Regions from separate parts of the Glutamicibacter sp. NPDC055354 genome, predicted to be linked through region 1. Evidence: riboswitches for the same ligand, from Rfam matches in the RefSeq annotation. Region 1 holds a riboswitch; the other holds the start of a gene.
The links. Region 1 has a riboswitch for thiamine pyrophosphate ahead of ACWICV_RS06975 (ECF transporter S component). Riboswitches for the same ligand answer to the same signal wherever they lie in the genome.

Region 1 (4,178 bases):
AGCGCCATTCTCGCCGCGAATCACCGTCGCGGTGCCCGCTTGCACTTTCACGTCCACCGCTTGGGTGCGCGGTGCCGTGGCGGTGCGGGCGGATACCAGCTGCTGCGCTTCCAGCAGCATGGCACCGGCACCGTTCGTTGCCCGGGCCACCTGCGGGAAGTAGCCTGGAATCCACAGCCCGGCAGCAGCCAGCTCCTCGCGCACCGTTTCATCGGTGTACAGCTGCTGCGGGTCCAGATCGTGCGCGACTCCCCCACCGGGCTGCAGCACGATAACCCGGTCCACATGCTGCGCCCAGGCTTCAATCCGGTGTTCCACGACGACCAGCGTGGCACCGGAAAGCCGGGCGGCGTTCAGCACCGCATCGCGCAAGAGCTCAATGCTCTGCGGGTCCACATTGGCAGTCGGTTCATCGAGCAGCATGACGCTGGGTTCCATGGCCAGAATGCCGGCCAAGGCCAACCGCTGTTTCTGTCCGCCGGAAAGTTGCTGGGTGCGGTGCTCGAAGGACAGCGCACCCAGACCCACAGCGTCCAGCACTTCGGGGATCCGCTGGCGGATCAGTTCGGGATCCATTCCGAGGTTCTCCGCGCCAAAGGCCACATCATCGGCGACCCTGCTTTGCACTACCTGGGTTTCCGGGTCTTGCTGCATCAAGCCCACCGGGTGGCTCCGGATGAAGGCATCGCTGCCATCTATGAGCAGCCGGCCAGCGACTTGATCGCCCTCATCCGCATCCAGCAACCCGGCCATCGCGTGCAGCAAGGTTGACTTGCCGGCGCCCGATGGACCGACCAGCAGCACCTTCTCACCGGCGTGGATCACAAGGTCCAGTCCCGAGATGGCAGGATTCTTCCTCTCGGAGTGCTGCCAGCCGAACCCCGTTGCGGTGATGGCGGCACCGCGCTGGGTCAGCGAGGCTGCGCCGGAATTGGCAAAGGAACTCATTTTGCGCTTTCCAGGTGCGCACGCCGGCTCGGCAGGGCGCTCAATGCACCGGTCTTCGCCAGTCCACGCGTGGCCAACCAGGACAGCAGCCCTGCGACGACTACGCCGGAAATACCGGTGGCGATCACGTGGAAGATCTTCATTCCGGCGGTGTACTCAACATAGTAGGCCAGGATGTAGGCCTCGGAAATGCCGGCGAACAAGCCAGCGAACAAGCCGGCCAGCAGCGCCACGCCCAGGTTCCACTTGCGGTAGCGGAATGCTGCGAAGACCAGCTCTGCACCCAGGCCCTGGACCAGGCCGGAGATCAGTACGGTCAAGCCGTAGTGCGAGCCCAGCAGCGCTTCAACTACGGCGGCCAGCAGCTCGCAGTAGATTGCGGCGCCTGGCTTGCGGATGATCAGTGCGCCGAGCACCGCCGGGAAGAGCCACATGCCGGTGAGCAGCGCGGTGGCTGGCGGGAAAGCCGCAAAGGCGAGTGAGAACAGGCCATAGCCGGCACTCCACGCCCAGAAAATAACCCCTGAAGCGACGGCGATCACCGAGGCGACGACGATATCAACTACACGCCAGCCGGTACGCTGCTTCGAAACTGTTTCGTTCATTGCTGGTCCTCCTGTGGAAAGGAGGGGAGATGGACGGAATGAGGGCATACTGCCGCGCCTATCCGCATCCGAGATGCTCGACTTCCTTCGCCGGTACTAGCCGGGGCAGGTTCGAGGGTCTGCGATCTATCGCACTCTCAGCGTCTTGCGACTTTTTTTAAAAGTCTGACGCTCCCCTGTCGGAATAATTACTGCTCCCCCACCATACCGCAGGTATGCTGGGCAGAGGAACGATATGTCAAGAGCTTGATCGCGAGGAAAAAATGGATAAAGTGCAGAAACTTGCCACTACCGGTATCACCGTTGGCGCTGGCATGCTCGGCGGCAAGCTGGTTGATTTCCTTTGGTTGAAGGCAACCGGCAGCAAAGCACCACGCAAGGGCACTGAGGAAGCAGCGGAAGCTTCTTTCCGCCGTGCCTTGGGCTTCGCAGTCGTTTCGGCCCTGGTCGCAGCAATCCTGCAGACCGTGGCTGATCGCAGCGCCAACAAGGTTGTTGCCAAGTTCACCAAGTAAGCTTCGGCGTTGAGCCAAAAGCGGGAGCCGCCCAGAGGGGCGGCTCCCGCTTTTTCTCAATCTTGTTCGTCTGGCGATCCGGTCTTGGAAACCGGGGTGGTTCCGGTCGGCGGTGTTCCGTTGACCTTGTTGACCACGTGGCTCAGCTCATCGGAGAACAGGGTTTCCTTGGCAGCGTGCTTGGTCCGGTAGCCGGAACGGCCAATCATGTGGGCCGAAACCGGTGCGGTCAATAGCTGCATTCCCCAGGCCAGCACGAGTACCGGCACCACAGCCCAGCTGCGCAGGTAAATGGCCAGTCCAGCGAAAATCAGCAGGAAGCCGAGTACCTGCGGTTTGGTCGCTGCATGCATGCGGGTGAGCATGTCCGGGAAGGTCAGCAAGCCGATGCCTGCGATCAATGACATCAGGCAGCCAAGGATCAGCAGGACGGCAACGAGGACATCAAGGAAGATTTCCATTAGGCGTTCCTCTGATCCGAAACGAAGCGCGAGACGGTCACCGAACCGATGAACCCGAGCATGCAGGCGGCCACGACGAACAGCAAGTAGTCGGTGTGCTTGTGCAGCACCATTTCCAGGCACAGCGCGGCGGAGATGATCAGCAGCATCACGTCCAGGGCCAGCACCCGGTCAAGGATTGACGGCCCCTTGGCAACACGGACCAGGCAGGCGACAGCACCGAGCCCGAGCATGATGCCGCAGATCCAAATGACGATATCCAGCATGTTACCCCTTCCTCGCATCAAAGTTCGGTCCGCATTCGCTCTTGATCGCTTCGTACTCGTCTCGGCTGCCGATAGCCATGATCAGCCGGCGTTCGATGTCCCGGATGCCGGAACGCGCCTTCTCCACGTCCGCAGGCGACTCGATGTCGATGTAGTGCAGGTACAGCGTCGACGAGCTGCGGTCCACGTCGATCACGAAGGAGCCCGGGATCAGCGTGAGCACGTGGCCCACGGTCATCACGATCAGGTCCGAGTCGGTGCGCAGCGGGACCGCAATGACCGCGCTGCGGGTGCGCTTCCCGCGGACCAGCGCCAGCCAGGCCACGTGGACGCTGGCCGCGAAGACCTGTCCGAGGAACCAGATGAACAGCTTCAGGCAGTACCAGGCATTGATCCGGCCCGAAAGGACCACCGGCGGCAGCGGGAACAGGTTCACGATCAGCAGCGCGATGATCACGCCGAAGACCATGTTCCCCAGGGAGAAGTCCTGCCAGAGAGCACCCCAGACGAAGAGCAGCAGCAGAAGCAGCGGCCATTCCTGCTTGAGTGTCGCGCGGTGGCGCACGCCGGAGGTATCCAGCGCATCGTCAATGCGCTGGTCACGCGGTTCAAAGTTCTTGTTCGGCATCATCCCTCCAATCAGAATGGCAAGATCGAGCTGATATACGGTTCGCGGGCGATCAGTTCCGCAGCCACCCGCTCGCAGAATTCGAAGATCGGCCCGGCAAAGACGGTCAGGGCGATGCCCGCAAGCACCAGCGAACCGGTGGCGTAGCGCATGCCCCACGGCAAGGAGTCGGCTTCCAGCTGCTTGGCCAGTTTCAACCCCAAGCGGGGGTTCTGCGCGCCGCCGGCCAACGTCTCGTCGGCGACCTGCGTCGCTTCGGCCACCAGGTCCTGGTTGGGCACCTCGGCATCAGCGGCACGGCGCCAGAACACACGGGCCCACACGCGGATGATCGCCATCAAGGTCAGCAGGCTGGTCAGCAATCCGGCGCCGATCACGACCCAGGTCAGCGGATCGGCATCCTGCGCGGCCGCATGCAATAGCCCGAATTTGCCCAGGAATCCGGAGAACGGCGGGATGCCGCCCAGATTGATGGCCGGGATGAAGAAGAGCAGGGCCAATGCCGGGGAAAGCTTGGCCAGCGAGCCGAGCCGGGTGACATTCGAGCTGCCGGCACGGCGTTCGATCAGTCCCGCCACCATGAACAGCGAAGTCTGCACGATGATGTGGTGGCCCACGTAGTAGATGGTCGCGGCGATGGCCAGCGGCCCGCCCACGGCCACGCCGAAGATCAGGTAGCCGATGTGGCTGGTGAGCGTGAAGGAAAGCATGCGCTTGAAGTCCGTCTGCGCCAGCGCACCGAGGATACCGATGAC
Region 2 (4,178 bases), 150 kb from region 1:
GCCGGGCCATGATCTGCTGAGGTGATCCAGGATTTCTGTCCCATTTGATGACAAGACTCGTGCAGTGGCCATCGCAGCTGCCGAGACCGCCCCTTCGCCGGCCGAGCTGCAGCGATTGACGCAGGCTTTCCGCCATGATTTCCAGCGTTTCATGATGGAGTACCAGTTTGCGGTGGACGAGGTGCTGACCAAGGTCTCGATCTTGCGTGAAGAGTTCTTGTATTTGCACAATTACAATCCAATTGAGCACGTCACTTCCCGGGTGAAAACTCCGGAGAGCATCATGCGCAAGGTCTCCCGCCGGAACATCTCCCCGTCCCTGCCTGCCATTCGCGAGAACATCAGCGACATTGCCGGCGTGCGCATTACCTGCAGTTTCGTCAAGGACATCTACAAGGTTCTGAACACGCTAACCTCGCAGAATGACCTGAAGGTCCTCCAAATCAAGGACTACATCAAGAACCCGAAGCCCAACGGCTATAAAAGTGTCCATGCGATCGTGCAGATCCCGGTCTACTTATCCGATGGCCCGGTCGATGTCGTGGTGGAGCTGCAGATCCGTACCATTGCCCAGGATTTCTGGGCAAGCCTGGAACATAAGATCTTCTACAAGTACGAGGGCGAAGTTCCAGAACATCTAGTGCAAGAGCTTGCCGACGCGGCGGCCATGGCGACGAAACTCGACATGCAGATGCAGCGCTTGCATACCGAAGTCCACGGCCATGATGCCAATCAGGCACCGAGCCAAGAGGCGGATTTCGATACGACAGCGATCCAGGGGCTGCTGTCGCTGGCTCAGCAAGCCAAGGACGGGAACCAGGAGAAGGACTTGGATCACTAGCCGTTCATGCCCTCGAAGGACAATGCTGCTTCGGGGCCGGAAACCAAAAAAGATCCTCGGCCGAGGCCGAGGATCTTTGATTTGGTAGCGGCGCCGGGACTCGATCCCGGGACCTCACGATTATGAGTCGTGCGCTCTAACCAGCTGAGCTACGCCGCCACAAGTGAGAAGCAATCCAGTAGAAGCCAAGAATGCTTCTCACTCAGAGCCCCCTGCCGGAATCGATCCGGCGACCTCGTTCTTACCAAGAACGCGCTCTACCACTGAGCTAAGGGGGCAACGAGTAAATACTCTACACGGATTTCCCGGCAAAGAAAAATCGGCGGATCACCCCGGAAAAGACCCGGAAAATTCTGTAAAACCACTAGTCAATGGCTATTTATCCCCTCACTCGCCACCCCGGGGACGAAGGGTGGGACAAAAAGTGCCCTGGTGACGATGCTCACGGGAGTGCTCCTCGTGGTCAATCGCGGATTTGCCCGGGTGCGCAGGATAGAATCCCGCGGATTCTTCCCGGTGGCCAAGCATCGAATTACTCCGCTTGGAATTTCGGAACGCTGCCACCTTTTCCCGCTCCAGAACCCGTGACCGAGCGGCACTTGGGCAACACCCGATCCACCCTGGCACGCAGGCACGGCTCCAGCGGCCGGCAGTTGGATCCCAGGCCGCGAACCGGGGTGCTGGAAACCGCCAGGAAGGCAACAGCTCCTTGCCGCCCATTCCGGTCTTGAGTAGGAATATTGTGACCTCAGCAACAAATTCCCGACGGATTTTGCAAACCTCAAAAACCTGTGTAAAGTATTTACCTGTTGCCCCCTTAGCTCAGTGGTAGAGCGCGTTCTTGGTAAGAACGAGGTCGCCGGATCGATTCCGGCAGGGGGCTCGAAATAAGAGAGGCAATCTGGTTCCAGATTGCCTCTCTTTTCGTTTATCCCGCAGATGCCGTGTAGCCACTGCGAGCATGGCCCAGGGCACACCCCAAGCTGCAGCACCGGCTACCGGCTGCGTCTTGCGCCCCGGATTCCAGGTGCCCCCGGCAAGAGTCTCCGGCCAATGAAAAGCATCTTGGCCCGCCACAGCCGGCCCTTCCCACTTCCTTGATGTCAGGCCCTGACCACTGGGTTTGCGTTTAACCCTCGCAAGCGTGCTAAGTTGTTCGCGACCACACGGGTGCCCTGGCAAGGGCTGAGATCGGGCTATCGCCGTCCGCGACCGTTGAACCTGTCCGGGTAATGCCGGCGAAGGAAGTGAGTTTCCCCAGTGGAACAAATTGAACAGCACCCTGCCCACACCCTTGCCTACCGTGAATCTGCGGGAATTTCTGTTCCCGTCACGCAGATCCAATTGGCAGACTCCCCCAATGGACAGTCCAACGAGCCGCTGGCTGTATATCGCACCAGCGGACCGGGAAGCGAGCCCACCCAAGGCCTGCAACCCTTCCGCGAGCGGTGGATCCTGGAACGCGGGGACGTGGAAACCTATGCAGGCCGCGAACGCAACCTGCACGACGACGGACGCTCAGCGGTCCGCCGCGGCACGGCCAGCGCGGAATGGGCCGGACGCTCAGCCCCGCCGCTGCAGGCCGTTGGCGGAGCCCGCGTGACGCAAATGCACTATGCGCGTGCCGGGATCATCACCCCGGAAATGCGCTATGTGGCCCTGCGCGAGGAATGCGATGTCGAGCTGGTGCGCAGCGAGCTCGCGGCCGGGCGAGCCATCATCCCGGCGAACATCAACCACCCGGAATCCGAGCCGATGATCATCGGCAAGGCGTTCCTGGTCAAGATCAATGCGAATATCGGCAACTCGGCGGTGACCAGCTCCATCGCAGAAGAAGTCTCCAAGCTCCAGTGGGCGGCCAAATGGGGCGCGGACACGGTTATGGACCTGTCCACCGGAGATGACATCCACACCACCCGCGAGTGGATCATCCGCAACTCCCCGGTCCCCATCGGCACCGTGCCGATCTACCAGGCGTTGGAGAAGGTCAACGGCGAAGCCAACGAACTGACCTGGGAGATCTTCCGCGACACCGTCATTGAGCAGTGCGAGCAGGGCGTGGACTACATGACCATCCACGCCGGGGTGCTGCTGCGCTACATCCCGCTGACTGCCAACCGGGTCACCGGCATGGTCTCGCGTGGCGGGTCCATCATGGCCGGCTGGTGCTTGGCGCACCACCAGGAGAATTTCCTCTACACCCACTTCGATCAGCTGTGCGAGATCTTCGCGCAGTACGACGTGGCCTTCTCGCTGGGCGACGGGCTGCGCCCGGGTTCCATCGCAGATGCGAACGACGCCGCCCAGTTCGCCGAGCTGGACACCCTGGCCGAGCTGACCAAGCGCGCCTGGAAGTACGATGTGCAGGTGATGGTCGAAGGCCCGGGGCATATCCCGTTCCATCTGGTGCGCGAGAATGTGGAACGCCAACAGCAGCTGTGCGATGGGGCGCCGTTCTATACCCTGGGCCCGCTGGTCACCGACATCGCCCCGGGCTACGACCACATCACCAGCGCCATTGGCGCCACGGAGATCGCACGGTACGGGACCGCGATGCTCTGCTACGTCACTCCCAAGGAGCATCTGGGACTGCCCAACCGGGATGATGTGAAGACCGGGGTGATCACCTACAAGATCGCTGCGCACGCCGCCGATCTGGCCAAGGGCCACCCGGGCGCCACAGCGCGGGATGATGCGCTGAGCAAGGCGCGCTTCGAATTCCGCTGGAATGACCAGTTCGCGTTGTCCCTTGACCCGGTCACCGCACAGGAATTCCATGATGAGACCTTGCCGGCCGAGCCGGCCAAGACCGCCCACTTCTGCTCCATGTGCGGGCCGAAGTTCTGCTCCATGCGCATCTCCCAGGATATCCGCGACGAGTACGGCTCGGCCGAGGCGCAAGCCGCCCTGGCCGGGATGGCGCAGAAAAGCAGGCAGTTCCTGGAAAGCGGCGGCACGGTCTATCTCGGGGACGGGATCCCGGTGGGAACTCCTGCTCCGTAAATAGCCTGCGGCGCACGAAAAACGCCCTTGGGGCAAGCTTTCGGCTTGCCCCAAGGGCGTTATTCAATGCTGTTCAGCTGCGTGCGGCTGGCTTAGTAGTCGCGACGTCCACCGCTGCGGCCCGAGTCGCTGAAGCGATCCTTGCCGCCGCGTCCGCCACCGCCGAAGCCGCCACGTCCGCCGCCGCGTCCGCCACCGAAACCGCCACGGCCGCCACTGCGTCCGCCGCCGAAGCCACCACCACGGCCGCCACGGAAGCCACCGCGGTCGCCTTCGTCGTCACGGCGCGGGCTGCGGCCATTGTCGAGCTCGAGCTCGATGGCTTCGCCGCCGA

Region 2: another riboswitch for thiamine pyrophosphate. It lies ahead of thiC (phosphomethylpyrimidine synthase ThiC); the one in region 1 lies ahead of ACWICV_RS06975 (ECF transporter S component).

What each region holds. Positions count from the first base shown of each region.
Region 1 covers NZ_JBSHMB010000001.1:1,491,879-1,496,056, forward strand. Annotated here, with positions in the region: gene ACWICV_RS06970 (ATP-binding cassette domain-containing protein) at 1-948, opposite strand, end outside; gene ACWICV_RS06975 (ECF transporter S component) at 945-1,553, opposite strand; TPP riboswitch at 1,619-1,741, opposite strand; gene ACWICV_RS06980 (DUF4235 domain-containing protein) at 1,817-2,068, shown strand; gene mnhG (monovalent cation/H(+) antiporter subunit G) at 2,125-2,529, opposite strand; gene ACWICV_RS06990 (monovalent cation/H+ antiporter complex subunit F) at 2,529-2,795, opposite strand; gene ACWICV_RS06995 (Na+/H+ antiporter subunit E) at 2,797-3,426, opposite strand; gene ACWICV_RS07000 (Na+/H+ antiporter subunit D) at 3,435-4,178, opposite strand, start outside.
Region 2 covers NZ_JBSHMB010000001.1:1,340,750-1,344,927, forward strand. Annotated here, with positions in the region: gene ACWICV_RS06260 (GTP pyrophosphokinase) at 65-841, shown strand; tRNA gene ACWICV_RS06265 (tRNA-Met) at 924-1,000, opposite strand; tRNA gene ACWICV_RS06270 (tRNA-Thr) at 1,048-1,119, opposite strand; tRNA gene ACWICV_RS06275 (tRNA-Thr) at 1,653-1,724, shown strand; TPP riboswitch at 1,998-2,105, shown strand; gene thiC (phosphomethylpyrimidine synthase ThiC) at 2,102-3,844, shown strand; gene ACWICV_RS06285 (DEAD/DEAH box helicase) at 3,937-4,178, opposite strand, start outside.